4 regions of the Anaerobacillus sp. QJM3NY_32 genome follow, and region 1 is predicted to be linked to each of the others. Evidence: riboswitches for the same ligand, from Rfam matches in the RefSeq annotation. Region 1 holds a riboswitch; each other region holds the start of a gene.
What was found. Region 1 has a riboswitch for cyclic di-GMP ahead of AC0VYH_RS20650 (anti-repressor SinI family protein). Riboswitches for the same ligand answer to the same signal wherever they lie in the genome.

Region 2: another riboswitch for cyclic di-GMP. It lies ahead of AC0VYH_RS11285 (anti-repressor SinI family protein); the one in region 1 lies ahead of AC0VYH_RS20650 (anti-repressor SinI family protein).
Region 3: another riboswitch for cyclic di-GMP. It lies ahead of AC0VYH_RS02155 (amidase); the one in region 1 lies ahead of AC0VYH_RS20650 (anti-repressor SinI family protein).
Region 4: another riboswitch for cyclic di-GMP. It lies ahead of AC0VYH_RS05905 (HD-GYP domain-containing protein); the one in region 1 lies ahead of AC0VYH_RS20650 (anti-repressor SinI family protein).

The regions. Positions count from the first base shown of each region.
Region 1 is NZ_CM149684.1:4,038,274-4,045,934, reverse strand. Features, by position in the region: gene mreB (rod shape-determining protein) at 1-311, shown strand, start outside; gene AC0VYH_RS20690 (DNA-directed RNA polymerase subunit beta) at 348-632, shown strand; gene fabZ (3-hydroxyacyl-ACP dehydratase FabZ) at 651-1,073, shown strand; gene AC0VYH_RS20680 (hypothetical protein) at 1,295-1,468, shown strand; gene AC0VYH_RS20675 (helix-turn-helix domain-containing protein) at 1,540-1,872, opposite strand; gene AC0VYH_RS20670 (anti-repressor SinI family protein) at 2,185-2,307, shown strand; gene AC0VYH_RS20665 (hypothetical protein) at 2,320-2,583, shown strand; gene AC0VYH_RS20660 (DUF5658 family protein) at 2,612-2,749, shown strand; gene AC0VYH_RS20655 (helix-turn-helix domain-containing protein) at 2,940-3,275, opposite strand; gene AC0VYH_RS20650 (anti-repressor SinI family protein) at 3,389-3,508, opposite strand; cyclic di-GMP riboswitch class I at 3,531-3,631, opposite strand; gene AC0VYH_RS20645 (hypothetical protein) at 3,845-4,138, shown strand; gene AC0VYH_RS20640 (GntR family transcriptional regulator) at 4,292-4,930, shown strand; gene AC0VYH_RS20635 (TRAP transporter substrate-binding protein) at 5,247-6,269, shown strand; gene AC0VYH_RS20630 (TRAP transporter small permease) at 6,337-6,807, shown strand; gene AC0VYH_RS20625 (TRAP transporter large permease) at 6,804-7,661, shown strand, end outside.
Region 2 is NZ_CM149684.1:2,108,272-2,115,932, reverse strand. Features, by position in the region: gene AC0VYH_RS11295 (HAD-IA family hydrolase) at 1-487, opposite strand, end outside; gene AC0VYH_RS11290 (glycine--tRNA ligase) at 613-1,995, opposite strand; gene AC0VYH_RS11285 (anti-repressor SinI family protein) at 2,377-2,514, opposite strand; cyclic di-GMP riboswitch class I at 2,540-2,628, opposite strand; gene AC0VYH_RS11280 (hypothetical protein) at 2,854-3,084, shown strand; gene AC0VYH_RS11275 (thioredoxin family protein) at 3,117-3,431, opposite strand; gene egtD (L-histidine N(alpha)-methyltransferase) at 3,509-4,480, opposite strand; gene egtB (ergothioneine biosynthesis protein EgtB) at 4,477-5,763, opposite strand; gene AC0VYH_RS11260 (glutaredoxin family protein) at 6,034-6,240, opposite strand; gene AC0VYH_RS11255 (Crp/Fnr family transcriptional regulator) at 6,345-7,040, shown strand; gene AC0VYH_RS11250 (hypothetical protein) at 7,116-7,322, opposite strand; gene AC0VYH_RS11245 (aminopeptidase) at 7,433-7,661, opposite strand, start outside.
Region 3 is NZ_CM149684.1:401,856-409,516, reverse strand. Features, by position in the region: gene AC0VYH_RS02185 (sensor histidine kinase) at 1-403, opposite strand, end outside; gene liaF (cell wall-active antibiotics response protein LiaF) at 400-1,125, opposite strand; gene AC0VYH_RS02175 (PspA/IM30 family protein) at 1,224-1,868, opposite strand; gene AC0VYH_RS02170 (lmo0954 family membrane protein) at 1,891-2,235, opposite strand; gene ytzI (YtzI protein) at 2,427-2,606, shown strand; gene AC0VYH_RS02160 (YwbE family protein) at 2,584-2,778, shown strand; gene AC0VYH_RS02155 (amidase) at 2,834-3,736, opposite strand; cyclic di-GMP riboswitch class I at 3,779-3,865, opposite strand; gene AC0VYH_RS02150 (HelD family protein) at 4,030-6,138, opposite strand; gene AC0VYH_RS02145 (globin family protein) at 6,375-7,661, shown strand, end outside.
Region 4 is NZ_CM149684.1:1,086,410-1,094,070, reverse strand. Features, by position in the region: gene AC0VYH_RS05915 (CBO0543 family protein) at 1-51, shown strand, start outside; gene AC0VYH_RS05910 (FAD-dependent monooxygenase) at 77-1,609, opposite strand; cyclic di-GMP riboswitch class II at 1,745-1,828, shown strand; gene AC0VYH_RS05905 (HD-GYP domain-containing protein) at 1,840-2,481, shown strand; gene sda (sporulation histidine kinase inhibitor Sda) at 2,540-2,707, shown strand; gene AC0VYH_RS05895 (aldo/keto reductase) at 2,916-3,758, shown strand; gene AC0VYH_RS05890 (STAS domain-containing protein) at 4,364-5,188, opposite strand; gene AC0VYH_RS05885 (DUF2798 domain-containing protein) at 5,506-5,997, opposite strand; gene AC0VYH_RS05880 (AbrB family transcriptional regulator) at 6,221-7,294, shown strand; gene AC0VYH_RS05875 (2'-5' RNA ligase family protein) at 7,359-7,661, opposite strand, start outside.

The DNA of each region.
Region 1 (7,661 bases):
CAGGACTTCCACGCACGATCACAGTGAAATCTGATGAAATTCAGCAGGCCCTTCAGGAGCCAATTACACATATGGTAATGGCCGCGAAGAGCGTACTTGAAAGAACTCCTCCAGAGCTTTCAGCAGATATTATTGACCGTGGTGTCATCATGACAGGCGGGGGTGCTTTGCTTCACGGTATTGATCAGCTATTCGCTGAAGAGCTAATGGTACCTGTACTCATTGCCGAAGAGCCAATGAGCTGCGTTGCAAAAGGGACAGGCCTCATGCTTGAGCATATTGACAAAATTGCAAAGAAAAAATTAGTCTAAATTAGAACGGAAACTATTCGTAAGGGTGTAATCATAATGGCGAACAACCATGAAAAGGTGAACCAGACCTCAGAGCATAAGGAACTTCCTAATGAAGAGGCCATAAAAACGAATAAGAATAAAGAAATTAAAGAGCGTAAGCCAAGGATTCGGTTAATTCCAATCTGGCTACGCCTTCTTCTCGTTGCCCTATTGCTCGTCGCTTCACTTGTAGCAGGTGCGATGATCGGTTACGGTGTCATTGGAGACGGAAGCCCTGCAGACGTCTTTAAGAAGAGTACATGGGTAAAGATTAGTGATATCGTCAAAAAAGAAGAGTAACAGTTAGGAGAATGAATTATGTTAGATAGTCAGGACATTAAGAAGATTATCCCGCATCGTTACCCTTTTCTGCTCGTTGATCGAATTCTTGAAGTAGAAGAAGAAGTAAGAGCAGTTGGTATTAAGAACGTAACAGCGAATGAAGAGTTCTTTAATGGACATTTTCCAGATTACCCTGTTATGCCAGGTGTGTTAATCGTTGAAGCACTTGCTCAGGTAGGTGCTGTCGCGATGCTGAAGAAGGAAGATAATCAAGGCAAGTTAGCTTTCTTTACTGGTATTGACAAATGTCGCTTTAAAAAACAGGTTAAACCGGGAGATCAGCTTCGTCTCGAAGTTGAAATCATTCGTATCAAAGGACCGATCGGCAAAGGTAAAGCAACAGCAACAGTGGACGGCGAAGTTGCAGCTGAAGCCGAGATTATGTTTGCATTGAAGTAGGACAAGCAAACCCCTATTTCCGTAATTTATACGGAAATAGGGGTTTTTTGGAGTGTGAAGTTCACTTTAGTAGAGGCTCGATGATGACTCAAATGTTGATGTAATGTTAAACGATCATAGAGACTATGTAAATTCTAACAAATACCCTTTTTTACCTGCTATGATTTACTCAACCGCTACATAGCGGTAAAACTTATCGAGTTCAGGGAGGAATTTTGGAAATGAATAACAAGAAATTCATGCTCAAAATTGCAACTTCGTTAGTAGCTGTAATGTTAATCACAGCGTGTAACAGCGGTGAAAATGATTCTGAGAACGGCAATAACTCTATGAACAATGGAACCAACACCGAAGAGCCAACGGCTAACGAAAACTCTGAGAACTCTGCTGAATAAGAACTTTCTCTCCTGTCCTTCGTGGACAGGAGTTTCATATTTCAATAGAAATTCGATTTTAAGTAGTTGTTTTATTCATCATTGCCATGATGGAGTTGCCACTTTTTAAACTCTAAATAGTCTGCGAAATCTTTTTTTGTAATACCTGAGCGCATCGCTTCTTCGATTAATTCTTTCCACTCCGTGTCGAGTGCCGGCTCCTCGTGATCTTCTTCTAATATGAACACTTCCATAGGAACCTTTAATTCTGCCGCTATTTTTTCAAGAAATTGAATAGAAGGATTAGCCTGTTGATTTCGTTCAATCGAACTTAAATAAGACTTGGCAACCCCTGCCCGTTTAGCGAGTTCAGTTAAAGACAGTCCCATACGATTCCGATAAAGTTTAATTTTTTCCCCTATCATCCCTTTACCTCGACTTTATCATTATTTATTGTGTTAATTTTATCAAGAACAATTTGTTCTGTAAACAGAACAAATGTCGTGTTTTTATATTAATTTTCTAAAAGTCTCTTTGAACAAAATATTTAAAATTTAAGAACGAGAGAGTATTTGGTAGGATATAGAAGATTATAAGCTGATAACAGTCTTATATAAAGAATTTTCAGTCTTTTTAATCTTCCAAAATAAGACTATATTAGATGTACATTCTAAATAAAGAACAAAACGTTCTTTATTAATGTCGTTTATTGCTGAATTATATAAGGGGGATGGGGAATGAAAACGTATACTGACGAAAAATTGGATCAGGAATGGGTGACCCTTATTTCAATTGCAAGAAGAATGGGATTATCTAAGGAGGAAGTGAAGGATTTTCTAATCAATTCCTCAAAAAAATAAGGAGGAATGATGGTGATCAAATTAGGGGAAGGGACTTTTGTCTCTTATATTTTAGGGAAGAGGATTAAAATCATTGCGGTTGATAAACAGATCGCCAAACTCTACATCAATGACGAATATAAAGGGAAGTGCGATTTATCTTTTATTCTAGAGAAAATCCACGGACTTGAAAATAAAGAACAAGACATCAAAGGAATAATCCGAGATGAACAGAAAATGTACGATGAACTTAGGGAGATTATACAAAACCAAAATATATCGTCTCATTATGAATAAAGGGAAAACGTAGGAGCAGTTTTTTGTTATTTATTTAGCATGGATTAACGCTCTTGATGGATTTATCACATATTGTGGAGTTCAAAATGGATGGATCGGAGAAGTGAATCCATTAATGCGAATGCTATTTCAAATGGATCCACTTGTTATCCTAATGTATAAATAGGTTTGTCTCTTTTTTTGATCGCCTTACTTTTAAAATTTCATCACTTTAAATCCGGTTTAATACGGATTTTATTAATCGTGGCTTCAACATTATATTCTTTCATATTGTGTATCCACGGCTATTAGGTATATATCCTGTTAACTAAATAGATAAGAGCCTACTGGAAGATGTCGGCTCTTAAAAAAACAATTTATTGATCAGATCCCTGTTTGGCACGCCACTTATTAAACTCCAGAAACTCCCTGAACTGGTCCTTACTTATACCAGACTCCATTGCTTCTTTAACGATCTTTTTCCATTCCGAGTCTAACTCACTCTGATGAATAGGATCATCTCCCTGAAGTAGTACCTCTACCGAAACATCAAGAACATTAGATATTTTATCTAGGAATTGGATAGAGGGATTTGATTGTATATTTCGTTCAATTGAACTCAGATATGACTTGGCCACATTCGCACGTTCCGCTAATTCTGAAAGAGATAACCCTTTGCGTAAACGATACTTCTTTACTTCTTCACCTATCACGTGTATCCCTCCGATGCTTCGACAAAATTCTTTGATTGTATGTAATTATACCAGTATGTTATTGTTCCGTAAATAGAACGAAAGCGACGTCCGTTCCGCCGCTTTCGTTCAGGTTACATTCCCTCATTTTTGAGAAACGCTTTGATTTCAGAAATTTTGATGCCCAATTCCTTCGCTTCTTTCATTAATTTAATCCATTCCTCGTCCAGATTTTCTTCCGTATGTACGCCCATGTAACTCCTCCTTAAACTCTTTCCAGGTAGTTCAGCCATCATAGAAGCCTTCTATCAACAAGCTTCCTTAGATCTGTTTACTTTGCGCCCACTTTTTTTCAAAAATGGTTGCCCTTTTCTGGAGGATACTTTGTACGATCCATCATATATTTATGAAAATCCTACTATTATAATAGGCCATTAAACCTACGAAATGTGTTGTAATTTGTAAAAAATATCAAAAATATATGACTTTTTTTGTAAATAAATAGCTTTTTTTAAATTTGGTGTTAGGAAAATACATACATCCACTTGAGATGGTCAAAATAGGACTATTACAACGATGGAGGTTTTTCTATGAAAAAGTGGATGTTGTTACTGATGACGATGTTTCTTTCCCTGAGTATTGCGGCTTGTTCGAATGCAAATGAAGAAGAAGGACCGGTAGAAGATCCCGAAATGCAAGAAGATACACCAGAAGATGAAGAGAATGTTAACGAAGACGATGGAACGATTGATCAGGAAGACGATGATACAATGAATAAGGATGGTTCAGAAGAAGGCGATAAAGATGAAGATGGTAACATGGATGAAGGGGACATGGACGACACTGAAAAGCAACCGAATGATGAAACTGAAAACCAGCAATAGGGACCTTAACGGGTCTCTTTTTTTAATTCTCTTATAATGATGTTTCAAATTATATATAATGGTATTATATATAATTTGAAACATCATTTATAAACATTTTTTACTCGTTACAATGTAAAAGCTTTTAATACTATTTGAAAAGGGTTGGGAAAAATGGAAGAACGAAAACCAAGTAAACAATCGTTAGTCTCCTTAAAGGATAAAGTTAAAAAAAATTTAAGAGATGATATTATTTTAAACAATCTAAAGCCTGGAGATCGAATAGTGGAAACAGAAGTAGCAAAGAAGTTTGGAATAAGCCAGGTTCCTGTTCGAGAGGCCTTAAGAGGATTAGAAGAAGAAGGGCTTATTCGCACGGTTAAGTATAAAGGAGCTTTCGTTACTGAAATTGATAAGGTGGAAATGTACCATATATTTTCAATGAGAGCAGAAATTGAAACGAATGCATTAGAAATTATTTTACCTAATTTGAGAAAAAAAGATATAGGAGAACTTTATGACATTGTGGATCGAATGAAGTTCGGTAAGCCGGAATATTTATTGCAATCTGATTTAGATATGGAGTTTCACCGAACCATTATTCAATGGTCCAAAATAGAAGTCTACACTAGAATATGGAATATGCTAACTGGACATATCAGGAGGTATATTACAGCGCTCAATCCTAAAGTTCAAATCCGTCCTGATGAAGTATATAAATATCATTTAGATCTGGTGAAATTAATGGAAAAAGGTGATGTAGAAGAAGTTCAGGAAGCTTTCAGAGAACATATTATGAAAATGGTTAAATAAGAAGTCAGAAGAAATCATATAAAAAATCACTAATATAATAGTGGGATTATATATATAAATTATGTTTTTATATATAATCCCTAGACATGCCATTAATTATTATATATAATCACTATATATTATATATAATGATTAATGGCTTTTATTATTGCATAAGTAAAGGGTATAACAATGATTAAATTTTCTACACTTTGTAAGCGCTAACAGGTTTGCGCAATAAGGGTTAATCTACATAGTGAAAGGTTTTTGAAATTTGGTAGCTACAGTAATTGACCATTGCTGTTTTATACAATTCTATTTACCTGGAGGGAAAAAGATGGGGAGAAAGTTTAAGGGTATTTCAATTTTCTTGTTAACAGTCGTTCTTACGATCAGTCTAACGGGGTGCGGTGCGAGTGAAAGCAGCACATCAGCTGGGGATGGAGAAACTATTAGGCTTAAGTTAGGACACAATCAACCTACTAGCTCCCAATTTCATGCTGGTGCTGAGAAATTTGCAGAATTAGTTGCAGAAAAGACAGATAGTCAAGTGGAGATAGAAGTATACCATGATAGTCAGCTAGGAGATGAGGGTGAGCTGGCAGAGGGCACTAAGATGGGGACAGTGGATATTTCTCTAGTTGCTTCAGGTAGCGTTACAAAATATTATCCGCGATATTCTATATTCGATCTTCCCTTTCTTTTTAGAGACGCAGAGCACGTAGATAAGGTTTTGCAAGGAGAAGTTGGACAATTACTTGCGGAAGAGGCTGAAGAAAAGGGTGGCTTCAAAGTCATGAGTTATTGGGAATCGGGGTTCAGACACTTTTTGAATAGTGCTAGACCTATTGAATCTCCTGAAGACCTTAAAGGATTAAAGATTAGAACGCCAGAATGGCCAGTATTGATTTCAACGACAGAAGCTTTGGGGGCAAATCCTGTGCCGATGCCATTTTCTGAATTATACATGGCTTCCCAACATGGTGTAGTGGATGGACAAGAAGGACCAGTATTTGCAATTAAAAGTTCTAAGATGTATGAAGTACAGGATTATATGGTCCTTGATGGCCACACGTATACGTCAATGTTGCTCATTATGAACCCTAAGAAATTCGATAAGCTCCCTGCCGATATTCAAGAATCTTTATTGGAGGCTGCCAAGGAAGCGGGAGATTATGAAAGAAAATTGATCCGTGATAAGGAAAAGGAAGAGATCAAGTTTCTTGAAGATACTGGAGAGTTACAAATTGAGAAGGACCCCGATAAAGATGCATGGAGGAAATCCGTACAGTCTGTATACGAAGAGTACGGTGAGGAATTTGGAGAAGATTTAATTCAAAAGATAATTGATACAAAATAACAAATCTAGGGGCGAATTCATAAGCGCCCCATCTGTTATTTCATTATTACAGTCAGGGGGGAGAAGCTTGAATAAAAGTGCCGCAGTAGGTAATCGAATAGAAAGCATTATGGGGAAAGTTATTTTAATTTTAATGTTAGTCCTTGTGACTTTGGTGTTTATGCAGGTCGTTCTCCGATATGTTTTTTCAAGCGGAATGGTGTGGGCGGAAGAGCTCGAAAGATTTATATTTGTGTGGTTAATGTTCTTAGGCATAACGATGGGGATCTATAAACAAAGACATATCGCGATAACATTTGTTGTTGAAAAGATTGAGAAGTATTTTAAGGGAGTGAACGTGGTTATTCACATCATCACAGGGGCGTTCTTCTGTGTGCTAACCTGGCAAGGGACTATGTTTGTGATTGAAAACTTTTCAGGAACTGCTTCGGTATTGCCTATTGGAATCGGTTATATTTATTCAATTATTCCCCTATCAGGCATTTTGGCGATTATCTTTATTATTCTCATAAACGTTAGAGGGAAGGAGAATTTATGATAGCGCTTTTATTTATTTCGTTTTTTCTACTCCTTATTTTCGGTGTTCCAGTAGGTATTTCTTTAGGTGTAGCATCCATTTTTACAATATTGTATGAAGGTTCAATTCCGTTATTGGTCGTTCCACAAAAGATGTTTATTTCAATGGATAGTTTTACGTTATTAGCCATTCCTTTCTTTATGCTGACAGGTGTCATTATGGATAAAAGTGGATTAACGCAAAAGCTTGTAAACTTTGCTGACTCGATCATTGGATGGACGAGAGGTGGGATGAGTTATGTAAGTGTTTCCTCGGGTATGCTGATGGGTGGAATATCTGGCTCAGCACCTGCTGACACGGCTGCTTTAAGCAGTGTTATGACGCCAAGTATGGTGAAAATGGGCTTTCCTGCAAGGTTTGCTGCTGCTCTACAAGCGGCATCTGGTTCGATCGGGATTATCATTCCCCCGAGTATACCAATGGTTGTCTTAGGTGGAATAGCCAGTATTTCAGTTGGAAAACTTTTTCTAGGCGGGATCATCCCAGGGTTACTAATTGGTATTTTGCTTATGGTAGTGTCCGGATTTATTTGTTCGATAAAAAACTATGGATCTTCTGAAAAGAAAAGATTTTCTATTTCTTATTTTATAAAGAGTTTTAGAAAAGCAATCTTACCTCTAATGGCACCAATTATCATTGTGGGAGGAATATTAACCGGGATTTTCACACCTACTGAGTCTAGTGTTATCGCAGTAGTCTATACGCTAATTCTGGGTTTGGCCGTCTATAAAAGCATAAAATTTAAAGATATGACTGGGATTTTTGTTGAAGCAATTATCAGTTCTGGAAATGTGTTGCTTATCATTGCAGCTTCA
Region 2 (7,661 bases), 1.9 Mb from region 1:
AACACGTTTTCATTCCCACTTCTTTAGCAGGAAGAATATCGAGTACTCTGTCACCAACGGCAAGATCAAGCTGATGCTTGTTATTCAAATGGTGATAGGAAGCAGGATCAGGCTTACGTGGAAATCCATCATCTCCGGCAACAAGATCAGCGAAATAATGCTCCATATTAAAATACTTTAAAATCGTGATCACCTCTTCACGCGGTTTATGAGTCATAATGACATTTAATTCAGCTTTTTGAAGAATTGTTTTCAAACCTGGAAATGGTGGTTTATCTTCTGGTGACAAGGCATTATCCATTTCACGAAACGTTTTAATTTGTTCTTCAGTTAAATGAAACACTTCCGTTGCATGACGAAAAGACACTTTTAGCTCTTTTAAAATATCTTCTTCCTTTACATCTTTAGAAACTAATTCTTTCATTACTTTTGTAAAAGCAGGGTATGTATCAAATAATGTGCCATCAAAATCCCATAGAATCTTCACTTACTATTCACTCCTTATTAGTTATACAACAAGTTAGCTTAATCTCGTGGGTAAACGATCAATAAGAATCATTGTTATTCTTCATTATAAAGAAAAGCCGCTCGTATTTTGAGCGGCTTCCTACATTAAAATTGTGTTTTTTCTTCAAGAAAGCTTTTCAGTTCAGAAATCGGCATTCTCTTTTGTTCCATTGTGTCACGGTCACGAATCGTCACTTGTTGGTCTTCAACAGAATCAAAATCAAATGTAATAGCGTACGGTGTACCAACTTCATCATGACGACGGTAACGTTTACCAATTGAGCCAGCCTCATCATAATCAACCATAAAGTATTTCGAAAGTTCCGCATGAACAGCACGCGCTTCTTCAGAAAGCTTCTTAGATAGAGGGAATACAGCAGCTTTAAACGGAGCGATCGCTGGATGGAAGTGCATCACACTTCTAGTTGTGCCATCTTCAAGCTCCTGTTCCTCATATGCTTCAATCAAGAAAGCAAGAGTGACGCGGTCAGCACCAAGTGAAGGCTCAATGCAATAAGGCACATACTTCTCCCCTGTTTGTTGATCGTGATAAGTGAAATCTTCATTGGAATGTTCCATATGCTGCTTTAAGTCGTAATCTGTTCGTGAAGCAACACCCCAAAGTTCGCCCCAGCCAAATGGGAACTTGTACTCGATATCAGTTGTTGCATTACTATAATGCGACAGCTCATCTTCTGCATGCTCACGCAGTCGGATGCTATCTTCTTTTACACCAAGATTTAGAAGCCAGTTTTTGCAGTACTCTTTCCAATACTCATGCCACTCTAATTCGTTACCTGGCTTACAGAAGAATTCAAGCTCCATTTGTTCAAATTCACGAGTACGGAATGTAAAGTTACCTGGTGTAATTTCATTTCGGAAGCTTTTTCCAACTTGCGCAATACCAAAAGGCACTTTCTTACGCATAGAGCGTTGAACATTTTTAAAGTTTACAAAGATTCCCTGCGCCGTTTCTGGGCGAAGGTAAATTTCACTCGTGCTCGATTTAGTTACACCTTGATGGGTTTTAAACATAAGATCAAATTGACGAATTTCTGTGAAATCTTCACTGCCACACTCAGGGCAAGTAATATGATTTTCTTTCATCAAACGCTCCATTTCTTCAAATGAAAGGCCGTCTGCAATCATGTCCTCTTCATCAGTAGAAAGAGCGTCCTCAATTAATTTATCTGCACGATGACGTGTTTTACAGCTTTTGCAATCAATTAAAGGATCATTGAAATTACCTAAATGACCTGAAGCTTCCCACGTTTTTGGATTCATTAGAATGGCGGCATCTAGACCACTGTTATAAGGTGATTCTTGAACAAACTTCTTCCACCATGCATCTTTAATATTTTTCTTAAGTTCTACACCAAGTGGTCCATAATCCCACGTATTTGCTAGTCCACCGTAAATATCAGAACCAGGGAAAATAAATCCTCTGTGCTTTGATACTGAAACGATCTGATCCATTGAAATTGTCATGTCATTCTCTCCTTTTTTCTCAATCAATATAAAAAGCTCCCAATCCATGGACAAAAAATGTCCAGGGACGAGAGCTTATGCACCCGCGGTTCCACCCTAGTTGATGCAAATAAGGCATCCACTTTGAGAAACGTAACTCCAGACTGCCGTTTCATCAGACCTCGTTCGGGCTTCCACCGTCCCCGAATCGCTAAAGTCAAGGTTATTCTGACTACTATTTATCCTTCATAGTTAGTATGGTTTATGTATGCAATTGATATGACATATGATACAAAAAATATTGCCCTAAAGTCAAGGATTATTCATTTCACACCGTATTTGCTTTCATCAAAGCTTATCACAAAAAAACGACCTTAAAGGTCGTCATTCATTTATGTATATTCATAGATGTCGGTTTTTGTCTTGTCTTAAGAATGCCTGTACCTCTTCTTTCTTCAATCCAAGTTCCCTGGCAGCCCTCATGAGAATAACCCATTCTTGATCAAGTACCTTCTTAGGCTTAGGTTTCGCCATGGTCATTCTTTTCTCCTCCTTCTTGGGTTTTCCAGGAGGACCAGCCGTCATCGTTGGAGAACCAACATTAGACCTGTGTCTTTGCGTCCCACCCTTTAGGATGGTTTGCCCTTGTCTGGAGAATTCAGAAATGACACATTCCGACCTTAAACTTACAAAACACACAGCTTTTTAGTGAATAAATGCGATTATCGAGAAGTTTGACGTTATATGCTACTAATATACCAGTTATCTGATGAAAATTCAAAATATTTTTAAATTTTCATTTCTATTTCTAACATCCTAGGATTTCACTCATATCCTAACTGTATTCCCTGAATATATTTTTCACAAAGGAAGAGTGATATGCAGAGAAATCATATTAGTACCGCCTGGAGCGGCAAACATGTTGTACTACTTCGTTGTGAACCCACCTCTAGTACCGTAAAAACCATGTATAAAAGTCTTCATGCCCCAACAGAACCATTACATCCCCATTGTAGTGAGACACTTTCTACTTACCTTAGCATTGGATATACAGTTGCATTTGTTCATTCATTAATCGACGGCTCCATTGAATATGTTCTAACAAAATAAAAGAAGGTTGCCTTCGCAACCTTCTCTTTTGTTTAGAATTGACTTAAATATTCTTTCACCTGATCTGGATTTTTGGTATTCGCACTATGCAAGTGACCAATCTTTTTGCCGTCTTTATAGACAAGAAGGCTCGGGATACCCATAACATCATTTTCCTCTGTAATTTCAGGGAATTGTTCAATATCGATTTGAGCCCATTGTTTTTCATGATGAGCATTCATTATATCATCAATAAAAAAGTCAAGGCGCTTGCAATCCGGGCACCAGTTAGCTTCATATTTTAGAATGGATACGTCATTATTGTTAATGAATGACTGATAAGAATCAGCTGTTTCAATCTTCTTCATGATTATCTCTCCTTCACCTATATCTTCATTAACAATTATATCGAAATAATCATTGAATGTCTGTAAGAAAGCTTACGTTATTTCACACTAAGATAGTGCAAACTGAAAAGCTGTTCTTGATCAGTCCATGTTTTCATTGATGTGAAACCTGAATTCTCTGCTAACAGTTTAAATTCCTCTAGACTATATTTATAGGAATTCTCCGTATGAATCGTTTCATGGTTCTCAAAATGGATATGTTGATCACCAACGGTCACCATTTGCTCTAGCATACTGACAAGATGCATCTCAACCCTTCCCAGATTAGCATTATAATAGGCGTAATGCTCAAACTGATCTAGGGAGAAATTCGCCCCTAACGAAAGATTCAAATGACGAAGCATGTTTAAATTAAACTTTGCAGTTACTCCCTTGCTATCATTATAAGCACGATGCAGAAGAGATGGTGATTTCTTTAGATCAACTCCAATTAATAATCCATCATTACTTGATAGTGTACTCGAAATTCTTGATAAAAACCTTTCTGCTTCTTGCTTCTCAAAATTACCGATTGTAGAACCGGGAAAAAAGACCGTCTTTTTTTTAGAAGGATCAAGCAGATGTTCCGGCAGATGAAAGGCATTTGTATAATCCGCAACAATACCAGTAATTTTAATGTTAGGATAATCAAATGCCAATTGTGCTGCAGACTCTTTCAAAAATGTTTTCGATATATCAATAGGACTATATTCTTGAATCAATCCAGATTCAAGAAGAAGTCTGATTTTGCGACTTGCCCCACTTCCAAATTCAATAACCCTAGATTCTTCGCCAATGTAAGCAAGAATATCATCAAGAGACTCTTCCATTATTCCAAGTTCCGTTCGAGTCGGATAATATTCTTCTAGCTGTGTGATTTCTTCAAATAGCTCAGATCCATATTGATCATAAAGAAATTTAGGCTCAAGCTTCTTATTAGGAGCTGTCAATCCCTTTAAAACTTCTTGAAGTCGATCAGATTGTTCTGGTAAAAGATCAACTAGCTGAATACTTGGCGAAGTTTTTATCATAGCTCATCATCTGCAAGACGAATGCCGGTAAATTGCCAGCGTTTATCTGGACCAAAGAAATTTCGATAGGTCGGGCGAATATGAGTTACGGAGGTAACACATGATCCGCCTCTTAGAATCATCTGACTGCTCATGAATTTTGCATTATACTCACCCAACGCCCCGTCAAGCGGTTTATTACCTGGGTAAGGCATATAAGGACTTTTCGTCCATTCCCACACATCTCCATAGGCTTTTTTAATTATACCTTCATTTTTCTTGACCGATGCGACGGGATGATAGATGCCATCTTCAACAAAATTACCCGCAATCGGCTGATCGCGAACTGCAAGTTCCCATTCGGACTCAGAAGGAAGTCTTTTACCTACAAAGCTTGCATATGCTTCAGCTTCGTAGTAGCTAATATGTGTAACAGGTTCTTCTAAATTTAGTGGAACTAACCCATGAAGCGTAAAGGTATACCACTCCCCATCCTTTTCAACCCAATGCAACGGTGCTTGCCAATTTTCTTTCTTTACTGTTGCCCAACCATCTGATAACCAGTAGGTCGCTTCTTTATAACCACCAGCTTTAATAAACGCAAGATATTCCCCGTTCGTTACTGTTCTAGTCGCTAACTTAAATGGCTCAAGCCAAGATTTATGTATTGGACGTTCATTATCAAAGGAAAAACCATCATCTTCATTTATACCCGTTTCAATCAGCCCTCCCTCAAATGAGATCCATTCTAATGGTGTAGCTTTTTCTTTAGAATTAACCTCAAGTGAACGGTAGACGGGTTTCAATGGATTAATGGAAAAATTATATTTAATGTCTGTCATTAAAAGCTCTTGATGCTGTTGCTCGTGATTCAATCCGATTTCTACTAAATCAGCAACTTGGTGAAGTTTACTATCGTCAATTTCTTGAATAAGAGTAACCATTTCTTCATCAATATCAGATCGATAGCTTCTAACTTTATCTATACTTGGCCTGCTCAGCAAGCCTCTTGCATGGCGAGGGAAATAACTTCCTACACTTTCATAGTAAGAGTTAAATAAGTATTCGAATTCTTCGTGAAACGACTTGTAATTTTCACAGTATTCTTTCAGAATAAACGTTTCAAAAAACCACGTCGTGTGGGCCATGTGCCATTTGGGAGGACTTACATCTGGAATCGATTGAATAGTGAAATCCTCCGTTTCAAGTGGTTCCACTAAGGTGTTCGTCATTGTGCGTGTTGCTTCATAAGCATGAAGCAATTGTTTTCGTAATTCGTTTAATTGAATGGATTGTTGTACCATAAGTTCCTCCCCCAAAATCTTAATAATTTATGAACATAAAGTTTTACCCTAGTTTTAACTAAATTAAACATTTAAAGACATATTCCTGTTTCGAAGAGAACATTTAATATATCTTTAAAGTCCTGTGTCGTTAGGAGAATGTCCTCTGTATCCAACAATTGCTTTTCTCTTCCTCTAATAACAGGAAAAGTATTGGAGATGTGAATCTAGCATTCGTAACACCTTATTTAATGCGTGCTCTATATTATTCCTCTCATTATTGCTTGGCTATTAAAGGTCTTCCAAAGAAAGAGCTTCCTTTCCTCCTACAAGAAAAGGTACAACAAATTCCCCAGCAACTTTAATGAGTTCATCCTGTCGATCCGGCTGTTCCATTAAATTGACTTCTTCAAACGGGATGCTTTTTACCTTTAGATGCTGTTTCATTTTATAACAATCGATACAACTTGTAATCGTAAATAATGTAATCTGTTCCATGTTAGACATCTAACCTCCTAACATAGTCTAGTATAAGTGATAAAATAGATAAAATGATGTAAGCTAACTTACGGAGTACAACTACTTTGACATGAATGAAGGTGATGAAAATAGATAAATTAACAATGTTATCTCAGATCAACTTATTTGAAGAACTCGAAATGAATGACTTAATACAAATTGATCGTGTAAGTGACATGCAACCTTTAAAAAAAGGAACGGTCATACTGGGGCCCGAAAAACCGATGAAAGCCCTCTTCCTTTTAAAAAAAGGAACAGTACGTCTCTTTCGCTCTAACGCTGCAGGTAAACAATTAACTGTTGACCTTCTAGGAGACGGCAACATATTCGGTGAAACATCTAGTTTCTCTCTCAATGATGATTCCGTATATGCGGAAGCCATGTCTGACGTATATGTCTGCGTCATCGGTAAAGATCAATTTGAAGAACTTATTTCTGAAAACCCCAAGCTCGCCATAAAATTCATTGAAATTCTTTCATCTCGTTTAAAAGAAATCTATGAAATGAGTGAAAACCTGGCGCTTAGAAGTGTAAAATACCGAATCCTATCGCTTTTAATGAAACTCAGCGAAAAATTTGGTAAAAGAAAAAATGAATGGCAAACCATTGATATTAAGTTAACGCATTATGATATCGCTACGATGATCGGTTCCACAAGAGAAACAGTGAGCGCCACGATTAGCGAACTTAAAAAAGCTGGCTACATAAAAAAAACGCCGCTAACATTTGCGATCCATGCAGAACAGGCAATATCCTACATGGAAGAAAACGGAGAATAAGAAGCAGAGACATCAGATATCCTCTTCACAAGAAAAGACGCTAAGTTTCATTAGCGTCTTTTCTTGCCCCTCGATCTAATTTGCAGTTTTTCCATCTGAGTCTTTCTGGTTATCCTTTTTTCCTTCTAGTTTATCCCACTTAATCGGTCTATTGAGATTTAATTTTTTTTTCAAGTTCAATAAACAGTTGAAATGACCAACATACCATTTATCGAACTTCACCATATGAATGGTTTCCCAGTCTCTCATCTCCTTCGTACATCCATCACAATGTATTTCCATTGGAAGGCACTTCCTGTCTTAAGTAGTTTTCTTTATTTATATTCAAAGAACTGAAAATGTGATTGGTCATCTGTACGAAAAAACGCATCCAATGGATGCGTTTCTCTTCTTTATTTTAGATTCTCTGGATTTAACACTTGAAGTGCTTCAGGGACAAACTTGCCATCTTTGCGAATTAACTCATCATCAAACCAGATTTGCCCGCCACCATATTCCGGACGTTGGATTAAAACAAGATCCCAATGAACGGAAGAATCGTTGCCGTTTGGTGCCTCATCATAGGCTTGTCCTGGGGTGAAATGGAAAGATCCATCGATTTTCTCATCAAAGAGAATATCT
Region 3 (7,661 bases), 700 kb from region 1:
CTCGCTTCTCATGATCCTCTGCTTTCTCGTTCGCAAGCTTCTGGGCTAGTCTTACTTGATCATTCATTCGGTTTTGCAATTTATCAATTTGTTCAAAAACGACATTTAGACTTGTACCACTATAGTTATGTAAAGCACGTCCCTTATCAAGTTCCTCTAGCGTATCTGCAATGTTTTGAATTTCTTTACTTGCATATAAACCTGACATTCCTCCAACAGCCGCTCCAATCATTACACATATAATTGGAACGATTAACCCGAACGGTAAGTCCATTAAATCTTTCTCAAATAAAAGGGAAAGAGATGCCGGTGGGAAAACAGTCAAATAAGCGGCAGAGAAAAGAAAAAATAGCAAGAGTGACAGTAATGCACCAAATAGCATATGACGCTTCATGACACTCATACTCGCTTCACCTCTAAATCTCCAGCAAACATCGAGGTGACTAGTTTTACCTTTTCAGTAGCATCATCATATCCATTCGTTTTATAAGAGAGAACTTGATTAAACACTCCAGGTTCTTCATGTTGTAACAACGTGGCAGATCCGATCATAGCTGAATGTTGAATATTCACTTCGAGTTCATAGGGAATGAGTATTTGCACTTTTCCTACGAAGTTTCGAATCATAATAACGGATTCTCCTTTAGGAAGAACCGTGTAACTTAAATCGATAATCGTTTCACCAAAACCAGCTTGAATGTTAATATCATTCCACTCGTACACATGATCATGTGTTTTCTGTCGACCGGACCACTTGTTTTGCAGCAATGGCTTTTGATGGATCATTCCTTCTTCAGACACTGAAGGTTTTTCAAATACCGGCCTTATTTTCTTCGGTTTTTGTTTGGACTGATAAAACTGGAAGCCAAGATAGACTAATAGAACAAGAAGAAAAAACTTCACGACTACCATATTCATAACGGTCGTTAGAAAGAAAAAGATACCGAGTCCAAGAAAAACTTTTCCTGAAGTTCGTGGAAGACGTTTTCTCCCCATATAAACAAATGCAGCGGAAAGAATTAATAAGAACAGGAGGCCGCCATTTAAAGAAACTTCTAATAGGATAAGAATAACTCCAATTATTAGAAGTCCATTAACAGTGTCAATATGTCTATTTTTCCACACTAGCGTCCCTCCATTCATCCCTCATTTATCGTCATTGCACCTTTTATACTCATGACTAAAAAAGGCGCACGCGCCTCTTTTAGAATACCACTATTTCTCTAAGAATTTGAATTGGTTTCTTGTTTTTTCGCCTTTTTCTCAAGTAAGTGGAACTTTGTATCAATAGTAGACATATCGTAATCTCTATTCACTTTCTTCTCAAGTTGCTCAATATAACTCTCCATCTCATCAAAACGATTAAATGGTTGATCTAGATTCCTTTCTTCCAGAACCAAATCCATCTTATGATGAGCCCTCACACTATTCTCTTTCCCCATTAATTCCATTCGCTTAATCGACATATCTTTAAGCTTATGCTTCATTTTCTCGTACTTTTGTTCAAGACGTTTAAGCTCAAGATCTGCCTCATCCATCAATTGTGATAAGTGGTTAGCTCTTTCTTCATATTGCAACTGCTCTTGTTTTGCGAACTCATACAGCTCAGCCTCGCCTGCTTCATTTGCTAAAACAGCTTGTCCAGCGCGTTTCTCAGCATTTCTTCGCGCTTTATCTAATTCTCTTCTGAATTCTAAAAGTAGCGTTGACTGCCGCTCGACAAGTTTTCTCGCCTTTTCCACTTCTCTTTCACACTGTCTTAAATAGTGATTTAAAAGGGAAATTGGATTTTTCTCCTCCTTCTGGTCAAGTATGCTATGAAAATCAGCTTCAATTGAGTTTTTGATGCGATTAAGTAAATTTGGCATGTCCATTCTCTCCTTTGTTTGATTAACTTTTCTTCAGTTCATCCCATTGCTTTTCAAAATTTGTGAATGGGTCATTGTCTTTCTTATCGTAACTTGCTCCATCCCACTTTTTATAAACGACATAAAGAATGTAGATAGCTACGAGACCAAGAATAGCTGGCATATTCGCCACGGCAGTACTTAAACCGATGAATCCTAAGATCCCCCAGATGACTTTACCAGTTGTTGAATCTGCCTGAATAAACTTCTTAAATGCAATGTAGAGGATGCCAAGGCTAATCATCATACCTACTAATGAACCAAGATTCGACAACAATACAATCGCAGCGATGATCCCAAGTAAAAGCAAACCTGCTTTCTTCATCATAATCGCCTCCTTTCATACTTTGATTCTACCTGCTTACCAAAGCCTCCATAATGAGCTAAAGCTATATATTTATATAGGACCAGCGACTTAGACAGATTAAGCTATATGACAACCCTCGTCAGATCATGTTCTATCATAACCGCGATAATCATGGTAAAGTGAAAGCAGACATCACGGAAAGGAGTTCGGGAATGGTTATTACGATAACAGTCATCGTCGTTGTCATTATGACGATTTTCATTGCCGCTGCTTTTGGAATGGCTGTATCAAAAGGATACAGTGTCAAACATACTGTCGATCCGTTGCCTGAGGAGCAGCATAACGAAACGACAGAGAAAGAGGTTACTGATGAACGGACAGAACAGAAGTAATATAGAACCAGGGAAAACTGTAGATATCGTCTTGAAACAAGATCAGCGTTCAGGGAAAACGACAAGAGGTGTTGTAAAAGATATCCTGACTAAATCCCCCACCCATCCGCATGGTATCAAAGTACGTCTAGAAGATGGACAGGTTGGTCGCGTCAAATCGATTTTATCGTAAGCTGAATTCATAAAAATAACCCCCGGCTGATTTTCAGTCCGGGGGTTCATCTTTATTATTGTTTTAACGCCATCCAACTATCAAGGTAATGTATGGAAAAACCTTGTACTGAAGAGGAATGCTCATATGCAGTCTTTACTTTGAGAAGTTCCTTTATCATGACTGCTTCTCCCTCTTCAAAGAATGAAATGTAGGAAGCTTCTGACGTTTGCCCTGTCTCTACACCAACGGAGATTTTCTTGCCATATTTTTCAGCTAAAGCTATCTCATTGCTAATAAGAGCAACAATTCCATTTGCACCATCAGCACGATCACGGTAAGCCATTAATGTAGTCACATCCGCCGTTTGAATAATCCACTCAGCTAAATTGCCCGATCCATACCGATTGTTGTAAGATTGTTCGTCAAACCAAAAAGGAGTGTCGACACCAAACGATAATCCAAGACTCATCGCACGAGTTTTTCCATCTGATAAACGGTCTTGATAGAAAGCAATCGTTTTTTGATAACTATTCGTCCAGCCAGAATGAAGATAAGGTTCTATATCAAGATGAACACCACTAAACTTTTGATTCTCTGTCGCATTAGCTTGATAGGAATCCAACCAGTTAAATAAGTTCGCCTGATATGTAGCACCATTTCTTGTAGCCCAATTTGGTGCCCCATCTAGAGCATGTACACGAATACCTTTGGATGTCGCATTTCCAATAAATGATTCATAAGAAGATGCCATTACTGAACGATTTATTTGCAAGTAAGCATCGGTTACTTGTTTCTCCTCCATAAACTGAAGGAACTCATTTGATTTCGTTTCAATGTCCCTTGTGTTCCAAATCCATGTAGCAAGAGAAGTGTCCATTTCTATCGCCTCAGCTTTCCCCTCAGGCAAAACCATTATCTGCACAAAAAAGCCCAGTATAAAAAAGAGAATTCCAACAGCAACCGATACATTCTTCACATGTACGCTCTCCTTTTTTTCAACCCAGAGCTCAAAAAGGAGCCTGGCGGTTTGGCAACCATTCGCATTCATGCGGGCAGGCCCATAACTTTGCGTCCCTGCTTTTCAACAGGTTTGCCTTTTTCAGTTTTATATTCCAACTACTTTTATTATCGGCAATAAATAATAAAGAGTTTAGCTTTTTTTGTAGATTGTGTGAAGTAAATGCTCAATGGTGCTAATACTTGAATGTACTAACAATCGCTCATTTCATGGTATGAAATAACAAAGGTAACCTTTAAACAAACGTTTGATTAAACTGGTAGCAATTGTGAAGGAGTATCAATATAAAAGAGTTTTAATTCATGCAATGCTCTTGTACATCCTACATATAGTAATTTCGCATCTGTTGCATGTGGACTATAATTATCTTCGTTAGCATTTGCCAATATAACTCCATCGAATTCTAATCCTTTAGTAAGATAGATTGGCACAATTGATAGTCCCCCTTCATAAGATCGATCATCCGCAGTAATGAGATGCAACTTCTCATCATACCTACTAAGATTGTCATACAAATCATGACATTCCTCTTCGCTCCTACCAACAATCGCTACTGTATTCATACCTCTCTCTTTCATTTCTTTAGCTGATTTTAACAAGCTACTAACATGCCTCTTCTTATCTATTTTGCTTATTTCGACTTTCTTTCCACTTCGAAAAACAGGCACAGCCGGTTGAACCGGTATATCCGCATGAGCTATCACTTCATTCGCAAATTCAATAATTTCTAAAGTCGATCGATAACTTTGTTCAAGTTCCATATAAAGGTCTTTACCGTTGAAAAGCACTCTAAATTCTTCCCAGCTATGAATGCCCTTATATGAATGAATGCCCTGTGCCAAATCCCCTAATATTGTAAAAGATTGACTTCGATTCACTTCTTTCAGAAGCGCCAGTTGAAAAGGTGAAAAGTCCTGAGCTTCGTCAATTACAATATGCTGAAACCTATGTTCTTTATCAATACCGTTCAATTGAAATTGAATGTAAAGGAGAGGGGCAAGGTCATCCGGCGATAATTTCTTCTTTTTTATTCGCTTTGCCGTTTCCAGCACAAGTTCTTCACTTATAACATCTGCTCTTTCTGACTGTGTTATGTAGCTAGGAACATTCGATTGAAAAAGTGATTGATAGAACGAAAGAGCAGTTTGCTTCGGCCATGTTTTAAAATAATTCTTCAGCTGATCGTTTGCTAGTTTGCGATATTCTTTCTTTAAATGGGCTCCCTCTACCGATTTGATCTCACCTTTTATCCAAATTTTAAAACGATTCATCATCATTTCGCGTTTACGGCCAACAGGATATGCAGAAAGGTCTTTTAACCATTGTTCGATCTTCGTTTCTGAAAGCTCTCTTCCTTCAAATGGGTGAAAGGAGCCAACCGGACCGACTGAGTTGCTATAACGATGTATAGCTTGATCAATCCATTTTTTAAATGTCAGTGATCCTTTTACTCTTCCTTCTGCAATTGAAAAATCGAATCGACTCTTCCCAAACCACTTTCTGAGGTCGTGTCCAGATGAATCAATCGTCATCTTTTCTTCAATCGTTTTTATTGTCCAATCTGTGAAGGTTGATTGTTGAATTCCCCCTACACCTAGCTCCGGAAGGACTCCTGAAATATAATCAAGAAACATCCTATTCGGTGCAAAGATAATCATTTTACCCGCTTGAATGGTATCTCTGTATTCATATAGTAAGAAAGCTAATCGATGAAGCGCAACCGTTGTCTTACCACTTCCTGCTGCTCCTTGTATGATAAGTGGCGTCGATCGCTCAGCACGAATAATATCATTTTGCTTTGTTTGTATTGTTGATACGATGTCACGGAGACGGTTATCTTTATTTTCACTCAGACGATATAGAAGAAATTCATCTGAGCCACTTAAATCATCGCTACCTTCTACATAAGTGTCTACGACTCGCTGAAGTTCTTTATCTCGAATCACAATATTTCGCTTCAGCTCTATGTTCCCTTCGATGACGCCATCAGGCGATACATAATAGACATCCTCTTCTGGGCCTGTAAATGCATAGAACATACTCGCAACAGGAGCTCTCCAGTCTACAACCAGAGAATCCTGTGAATCTCCATGTGCTACGCCAACTTTCCCAATATAATACGAATGTGATTCCTTCTCATCCTCTTGAAAATCCATTCGTGCGAAGTATGGTTCTTTTGAAGCTATGACAAGAGATTGACGATTCTCCTCTCGAATGCTCTCAAGAACTTGTTCTGTTACATTATCGCCAGAATACCTGGGGTAGTTCTCCAACACCTGCCGCTGTTTTGTAATCTCCGCAGCGATTTGATCGAGTTGCTGCTTCTCTTTCCGATAGGCACTTTGAGTCTTATTGTCCAAGATCAGTTACCTCCTTATGAGATTTGTCTCTAAATCAGACAGAAGTTTAATATTACCACAAATTAGGTAGTTCAACCAATTGTTTTTAGAATATTAAAATTAGTGTTTTTACCATTTTAAAAAACTTTATTAAAAAGTTTATAAAAAAATGATCCAACTATTCACTTTGAACGTTAGCTATGTGTAATCAAAATAAACGATAAAAAAAATCGAGGAGAGTGAAAAGTAAAATGAACATGAAAAAAGCATTCAAGAAATTAATGGTTCCCGCGTTAGGCTTAACCTTATTATTCCCAACAGTCGCTGGGGCAGCGGCAACTGAGCCAACAGCCAAAACGCCTGCTTCAGATCTACGCGCAACACTGGATCAGCTCTTATCCGAACATTTTGTACTAGCTGTTTCATCCATGACGAAATCATATGACGGGACAGAGGATGCAGAAGAAGTAACTGAAGCCCTGGATCAGAACGCAGCTGATATGACACCAGCGATTGCATCTGTCTATGGCGATGAAGCCGCTGCACAATTTGAAGATATCTTTCGAGGTCACAATGATTACTCCACTGATTTCGTAAAAGCAGCAACCGAAGATGATGCAGAACTTCGTAAAGAAGCTGAAGCTGAAGTAGACGAATTTGTTGAAGAATTCTCCACGTTCCTTGATACAGCTACAGAAGGTAATCTTCCTAAGGAAGCCGCTGCAGATGTTCTAGAAGTTCACGAAGATCAAGTCCTAACAACTTTTGATGAGTATACAGAAGGAAATTACGAAGAAGCTTACACAACATTCCGTGAAGGGCATAAGCATATGTTTGCGATCAGCAAAGCACTATCTAGTGCAATTGTAACGCAGATGCCTGATAAATTTGAAAATACAAAAGCTGATACTCCTGCTGCAGACTTACGTTCAACTCTAAACAGCCTTGCATCTGAGCACTTTGCTCTTTCTTCCCTTGGTCTTGAAAAAGGCTATGACCAATCAGAAGACTATGACTTTGTAAACTGGGCTGAAGACAGAAACACTGCTGACTTTAAAGCGGCTATCGGTTCTATCTACGGAGATGAAGGTGCTGCTCAGTTTGAAAAAATCTGGCAAGAAGATCATATTGCTGCACAAGCTGACCTTGTAGTCGCATCTCTATCTGAAGACGAGGAAGCTATGGAAATGGCGAAAGAACGTATGATGACAACATTCCCTAAGAACTTTGGAGCTTTCCTAGGAACAGCAACAGAAGAAAACCTTCCAACCGACGCTGCTACTGAAGCTCTTATGGCTCATGAAAAACAAGTAATTGGATCATTTGAAGCTTACATGTCTGGTGATTACGAAGGTTCAATTGAACAATTCCGTGAAGGATATGCATTCATGTTTGGTGTAGGCGAATCTCTTGGAGGCGCTATCGTTAAGCAAATGCCAGACAAATTTGCAGGAGAAGCAATGCCTGGTGATATGCCAAAAACAGGTATGGGTGGTGCGAGTGAGCAGTCATCTGACCTAACAGCACTTTGGATTACTCTAGGT
Region 4 (7,661 bases), 1.4 Mb from region 1:
GTGATTACCGATATTTTCATCACAATGTCTAAACAAAGCAGGGAGACTTAAGGACAAAAATAACTGAACTTTGCACTTAAGTCTCCTTATATAAAGATAAAATATTGAATTTTGATACGTACTGCTTCAATCTTTCCACTTTCTGTTCACTATCCGCTAAGGCTACATAACCATCCGGACGGATCAGGTACAGCGCATTTTCCTGCAATCCTTTTTTCGTCATTGCTTTTTCAAAGCTAAACTCATATAGAGCATATCCAGATACCCTGGCAAAATCCTTAACGGCTTCATTTGCCTGACCATATACGTGAAGCTGCCAATCCATTGACTTAAGCGCTCCATAATTATGGCATGAATTTGTTTGAATCCATGGCAGGCGATCTCCACCATGAACTTCCCCCGCTGTACCATCACTAAGATGACTTTCGCGATAATGAATGTTGATTTGAGAAAGCCTTCTAAAGGCTGCTTTTCGAGCAATTGAAAAGGAACGAAGCGCAAATGGAGCCACGTTCGGTATAACGATTTTGCGCAGTAATCTGCTCGTCATGTGATCGCCTATAATAGAAGTAAATGCTCGATCTGTTGTATCGATTAGCGTTCTCGCAAAGCCAATGCGCTCCTTTTCAAACGTATCAAGAATAGCTTCATCCGCTTTCTGAAGCAGCACTGCGGCTAGCTTCCACGCTAAGTTCACCGCGTCCCCGATACCGGTGTTCATGCCCTGTCCGCCAGCCGGGCTATGAATGTGCCCAGCATCTCCGGCAATAAAGGCACGTCCTTTTCTAAAATGACTGCTAACGCGATGATGAACTTTGTACGTTTGGAACCAGTTCACATGCTGAATCGTTATGCCTGTTCTCTGCTCGATCAGCGACTGGAAATCCTTGAACGCAACTGAGCTTTGATCGGTTAAATGGCGAGGAACTATTCCAATAATCCGCTCCATTCCCGTGCTTCTAACTGGCATGAACAGGTAAAAGGTGTCAGAATCTAAATACACATTTAAACTACTTTCAGATAACTGGCCAGTGTTCGCTTTAACATCCGCCACAAAAAAACGTTCCTCATACGTTCCACCTGGAAAATCAAAAGCAAGTTCTCTTCGAACGGTACTGTGTGCCCCATCACACCCGCATATATATGAAAACTCACTCCGCTCTTCCTTATTATCTTTTTTAATAACAGCTTGAACATGGTCCCCTTCATCCATAAATGAAACCAACTCTGTCTTCCATTCTACCTCAACGCCTTCGTCGGCTAATTTGTTAATTAGCAGCTGCTCGTGATCATCTTGCGGATAGCTTAGGGCAAATGGGAAAGGACTTAATCCTTTTCCAAGATCGTGAAAATTGATGTTGGCTTTTGCTTTCATTCCTTCTCGAAATTGGATAGACTTCACTTTAATCCCCCGGTGGATGACTTCTTCTGCGAAGCCCATTTGGTTATAAAATTCTAGGGTTCTAGCGTGTACAATTAGCGCACGCGATGCTTCTCCGGGTCCCTCATTTTTCTCGATGATCCGAAATGAAACTCCATATTTCGCTAGGTGGAGTGCTAATACAAGACCCGTAGGACCTGAGCCAACAATTAGTACGTCAGAATTCATTTCCCAACCTCCTTTCATTGGCATTCCAAATAAAAAAACTGAAAAATCAAAGAAAACAGTTAACAAATTCACCTTTTTATGGTATTTATTATATAAGTATATCCTTATGTCAAGATACCTCAGTAAGAGAACCACAAAAAAAGAGAATGCGATGAACTATCATTCTAGCCTGGGCACTTGAGTGATAGGGAGCAAGTAGTGCAACCGGCTCCTTAAAAAGGAGAATGAACATGGAAAAGTGTACATTGTACGGGCACGCTAATTTATTTTCATCACACACACTGCGAATGATGGAACTCCTAAGACGTCACGACCCTCATAGCTTTCTCCATTCAGTACAAACTACGAGCTACTTTATTGATTTCTGTTTGCATTACAATTTCCGATCACTGTTGAAACGGCGCTTTCTTGAGTCTGTTTTGCTACATGACATCGGTAAACTACTTGTCCCAACAGAAATTCTTCAAAAAAAGAGCCCACTAACCCTTTATGAGAAAGAGTATGTCGAGCGGCATCCAGAGTTTGGAATAGAGCTACTTAATGATTTTCCAGAGATTGATATTGAGCCGTCTCTTATACTAAATCATCATGAGAATAGCGATGGTACTGGCTATCCTTATCAATTACAATATGAACAAATTCCTCGATCTGTTTCGATTCTTCGAGTCATCGATAGCTTCATTGCGATGACGTCTGATCGAGCTTATCGTCCAAAACGTTCTGACCAATCAGCCATTCATGAAATTAACGTTCATCGGAATAACTTCTATGAGCCATCCACTACCTCCTTGTTTATCTCTTATTTGGAAAAACGGCTAAAAGGGAAAAAGGTTCTGCTTCATTATTTTGATTATGCCAAACGTCAAAATTAAGCAGCGCTATTCAATAACCGTTTAAACAAAACCAAATACAACAGGGAGGGCGAATAGATTGCGACTCTTATCAACTAAGGATTTACTAATTGCATTTTGTGATGCGTATACTCTTCAATTAGATGAAGCTTTTATTGAAATGTTAACGAGCGAAATCATCCGAAGAGGCATCAATCCTCCCCAAACACGTACGGAGTGTTACGAACAAATCGCCAATTTCACTTGATGAGACAGCCTCTCATGACGCTACATTAAAAAAATGCTTATCTGGTCACAACTGGCCAATAAGCTTTTTTTGATAAATTTAATTGATTTCATCTCCCTTCACAAATAAATTCACTGTTAATACGCTTACATATGTTTGCATTTTTTAGGAAGTGGTAGATTTAAAGTGAGATAAAAAAGTTAAGTATTATTGAAAGGAATGATCTTTGTTGAAGGAATCAATCCCAGAACTAACATTGAATGATGGTCTTACACTACCCGCTATCGGTTTCGGTACTTACTTGCTAAATGGAAATGAAGGGGCAACCGCTATTAATAGTGCGATTGACGTTGGCTATCGCCTCATCGATACAGCTTACAATTACGAAAACGAAGGAACCGTAGGCGAAGCCATTCGTCGAAGTACAGTTCCTAGAAATGAACTGCGCGTCACTTCTAAATTACCAGGTCGCTATCAAGAATATAAGAAAGCTGTTACAGCCATTCAAGAGTCGTTATATAGAGCCAACCTGGATTATTATGATTTGTACCTCATTCACTGGCCGAACCCTAAACAAGGTCTTTATCCAGAAGCTTGGCAAGCATTAATTGACGCTAAGAAATGGGGACTCATTCGCTCGATTGGCGTATGTAATTTCCTTCCGGAGCATCTAGAACAATTGGAAAAGGAAACCGGCGTAAAGCCAAGCATCAATCAAATCGAACTACACCCCTTCTTCAACCAGGAAGATCAGAGAAGATTTCATCAACAAAACAACATCAAAACACAATCCTGGAGTCCGCTAGCTCGAGTGACTGACATTTTAGAAAATGAAACGATCAGTCAAATTGCAAATCAACATAACAAATCAGTCTCTCAGGTGATTTTACGCTGGCATTATCAATTAGGATCCATCCCGATTCCTAAATCTTCTTCTCCAGAACGTCAGCTTGAGAACCTCTCTATCTTTGACTTTTCTTTAAATGAAACAGAAATGGCGATGATGGCTGAATTAACGAAACCAAATGGACGATTGAATGATCAAGATCCAGCTACTTATGAAGAATTTTAAATTTCTCCATCTAACGATTCAACTAACCAACTAGAAAAGGATGCCCTGCAGCCATAACAGGTTCTGTTTAGAGCTGCAAATAAACAAATATATACTGTTCTAGAGTCTGATTTGATAGCTAAATCAGACTCTTTACTTTTCCTTGGTGTTGCTGTTTTGGTTGTATCTTTCAACCATTTTTAGAATATCATTTAGACATCCATTGTACGCTTCAGAATTAGTACTTGAAAACGACTTCAATTTCGGTAGATAATGAATGGATAATATGGAAATTATATGGTGAAATGTAAAAAGAGAGAAACTTCTTTTCTTCGATTAACTCGAAGGTTAGTTAAAGGGAGCTTGGATTTTAAGCCTTATGTATGTACAAGTAGGGAGTGAACTGTTTACCTAACGGGAATAGAGCCTCAGATGCGCAACGTTCAGCCCCCACCACCGCTATAGTAAGAACATATAAAAAAGTTAACCAGAAAAGTCTGGCTAACTTTATATTACGAACGGTTGCTTTAAAAAACAGAATAACTAGATATATAATTGGCGGATCGTTCTTTTGGGTCCGTCTTTTAATTTATTATCATAGTATCTATAAACACAGGTAAGCATCATTAAGCAATAAAATATTTCCCTAATGCCTGCTGTAACGTACCTAACGTTTTGATTTCTTCACCTAATTTAATGCCAAGCGCCGTTACTTTCCTTACAACTTCCTTCCTTAATCCGGTTATGACAGTGTTACACCCCATTAGTGAGGCGCCATCAATGATTTGAATCAATCGGTAAACCTCTTCACGCCTTATTTCTGCAACTCCGGACAAGTCCATAATCAAAGTTTGGATACGCATTTCGCTTATTACGGATAATACCTTATCCTCAAGTATTTCGGTTCGTTGAGCGTCAATTGCTCCTATTAAAGGGAGAATGCTTACTGAGTGGTTTATTGGAATAATTGGTACTGAAAGATTTTCAACTAGTTCTCTCTGAGCCTTTATAAGCGAATCTTTATATTTCGTATAACTTATGAAAAAGGAATTCAAAAAGTAGTCTACTCGGTTGTTAATTTGTTTTTCCATTTCAAAGAAATTAAAACCCTTATCATTACTTTCCTCGGTATATTTTTGAAAAAACATCCACAGTGTTCGACGTATAGCTTGTACCCACTCTAATTTAAAAGAGATAGCAAGGGAATGTGTTGCCCAGGCAATTCCTTCTTGTTCCGCAAATGCATGAAGGTCCTGATCATTCTCTTCAATGATATAAACTACGAGTGTTTGAGCATTAGTAACAAGATCGATATTGCCTACTCTTAGTATTTCATAGATCTTATCTTTAACGTTGACAGCTTCTTTTAGTAGCGTATCTGTAAAGACTTGGATGTTTGCTTCGAAAAATTCGATGAATTGGAATGAATCTTCATACGTAATCGATTGCAATTGCCTCTCCTCCTATAGTTATAAACTAGTTGCTTTTATTATAAAACAAGCTATACTTTTATGCAGTAAATCCTCCTAGGTTTTTTAAGGTACTTAATTCATTATTAGACGCAAAAAACCACCTAACGGTGATTTTTCAAGAGTTATTTTAAGGATATAATTGTGAGACTTTTATTAGAGTTATTTTCTGTTCTAAAATAGCTTATAAATGATGATTTTCACCTTAAAACATAACCCGTTACTCCAGAAGCGCATCCTTTTTTCTTTACGAAGTTGTTCACTTCCCCAATAAACCAAATTCACCGCTACTTATTCCATTACTGCGCTCTAGCACTCATTGGTTTATTCGTTTTTACATACTTCACGAACAACCACCGAACGAGTGGGCCCATAATAAGGAGCTGTAACGGGAAGGCTACAATGACATTCTTCATAAATAACGAAACATACTCTCTTAGGAAGGAATGCTCCATAGATCCGATATTAGCATATGACATTATTAATCCGTAAAAAGACATAAAGAATACCATACCGATAACCATACAAGTTGAAAGAATTAAAATGACCTTCCATTTATGAGATTTGTTAAAAGGCAAACGAAACGTAATTTTCTTCGCAATGGGAGCTACCACAATAAATTCAAATGACAAAGCGATAATATAGCCAAGCAATAGACTCATCAGCAATTCTATAAGAGCCATTTCTCTCAATAATCCATTCGTAGATAAGTTATAGAATGTCATCACACATACCATTCCAAAACACATCATTAATCCAAAATAAAAACCTTCTTTTTTCGTTTCTGGCAAAACAACTCATCCTTTCTTTCTAGCATAGTGACAAGTATAGTCATTTCAATTCGCGCTCGTAAGTGAACATTTTGTGAACATTTAAAGCGAGCCGTATCGCATGAATATGCTAATGAAGATATGCTACACTGATGAAAATCACTGTTCTCGATTCAAGAGAAAGACTGTTACGATCTGGTCTTCTCGACATACAACGATATTGTTTTTTGAAGGTGCTGTTTGAATGAAAAAAGGACTACTACTCTTCATAGCTTTTACCGTTGGGTATCTCTTTGATCTTATCAACATTCCAGCTGGATGGTTACTAGGTGCAATGCTTGTTGGAGCCTTCTATCGACTTATGATTGATGATATGGCATATCCGAATTTATTGTTTGACCTCTCGTTAGCCGTGATCGGTGTCAGCATCAGCTTAAGTATTAAAGCGAAAATGTTTCAGGAGGTCGCAAGTTACCTACTCCCTCTAGCCGTCTCAATGATCATCTTATTAATTGCAAGCTGGGTTTTAGGAAAAATTCTAAATAACTATTCAAATCTTGATTCAAAAACAGCGCTATTCTGCTGTTTACCAGCCGGTGCATCGGTCATGATGGCTCTGAGCCGCGAATACAAGGCGAACCTAGGTATGGTTGCTGCCTTTCAAACGGTTCGCATCATGATGCTCGTCTCAACTATCCCGCTCGTCGCTGGTTTTATGTCTTCCTTTCTATCAACAGATGAAGTACAGGGTGCTGCGATGAAAGCCACATCTCAAGTGAATATGCCGATAGGACTCGCCAGTCTTTTCTACCTTTTGTTAATTGGAATCACCCTTTTCCTCGCAAAGAAATGGCGCATTCCGATCGCCCCTTTTCTATACGCCATTATCATTGGATTTCTCTTTCACACGTTTATCCAACCGCTTCCAACCATGCCGAATCTCCTTGTAGGTTTGGGGATGGCGATGCTAGGCGTCATCATCGGAGTGCGATTTGATCGCAAAGCTTTAAAGGAAATCAAAGAAATTGGGTGGACAAGTGTTTGGATTCTTCTCTCATTCTTTTTCTTAACATTTGTCGTAACGTTTGTGTTCTATCTCATGACACCGCTCGATTTCATTACAAGTCTACTCGCGATCGTTCCAGCTGGCGCACCGCAAATGTCTTCTGTTGCAGCATCTCTTGACTTAGATGCCAGCATCGTCGCTGCCATGCAGGTCATTCGCTTGCTCGTGCTTGTGTTAATTATTCCAATGCTCGTTCCTTTTCTGGTTTCCAAAGAGCAAGGTCATGAAATAAGCGGACAAGAAAATACATAAGAAAAAGCAGGTGCACATCAATTTAGTGTGACCTGCTTTTTCTTATGATTTTCATAGAAGCCTATCATTTTAACCTTTTTGAGTAAATAATCGGCGCGTTCATTCCGTCCTCATCTTCCTCAACCAATTCGATCAGTGCCACTTCTTCGATTCTGCCATAGATCGTATCATTCCGTTCAATACAGTAGTGATAGACCTTCGCTAAATCTTCATGAGAAAGATCATTAGCTAACGTACAGTGAGGAATCCACTTTCCAGGTAAATATAAAGAGTTAGCTGTTTCATTGAATTCGCCAAGGTTTTGATAATGATCCGCATGAAACGTAAGCAATTCCTGCGTCACTGTAGGCGTTAGAAAGATCGCTCC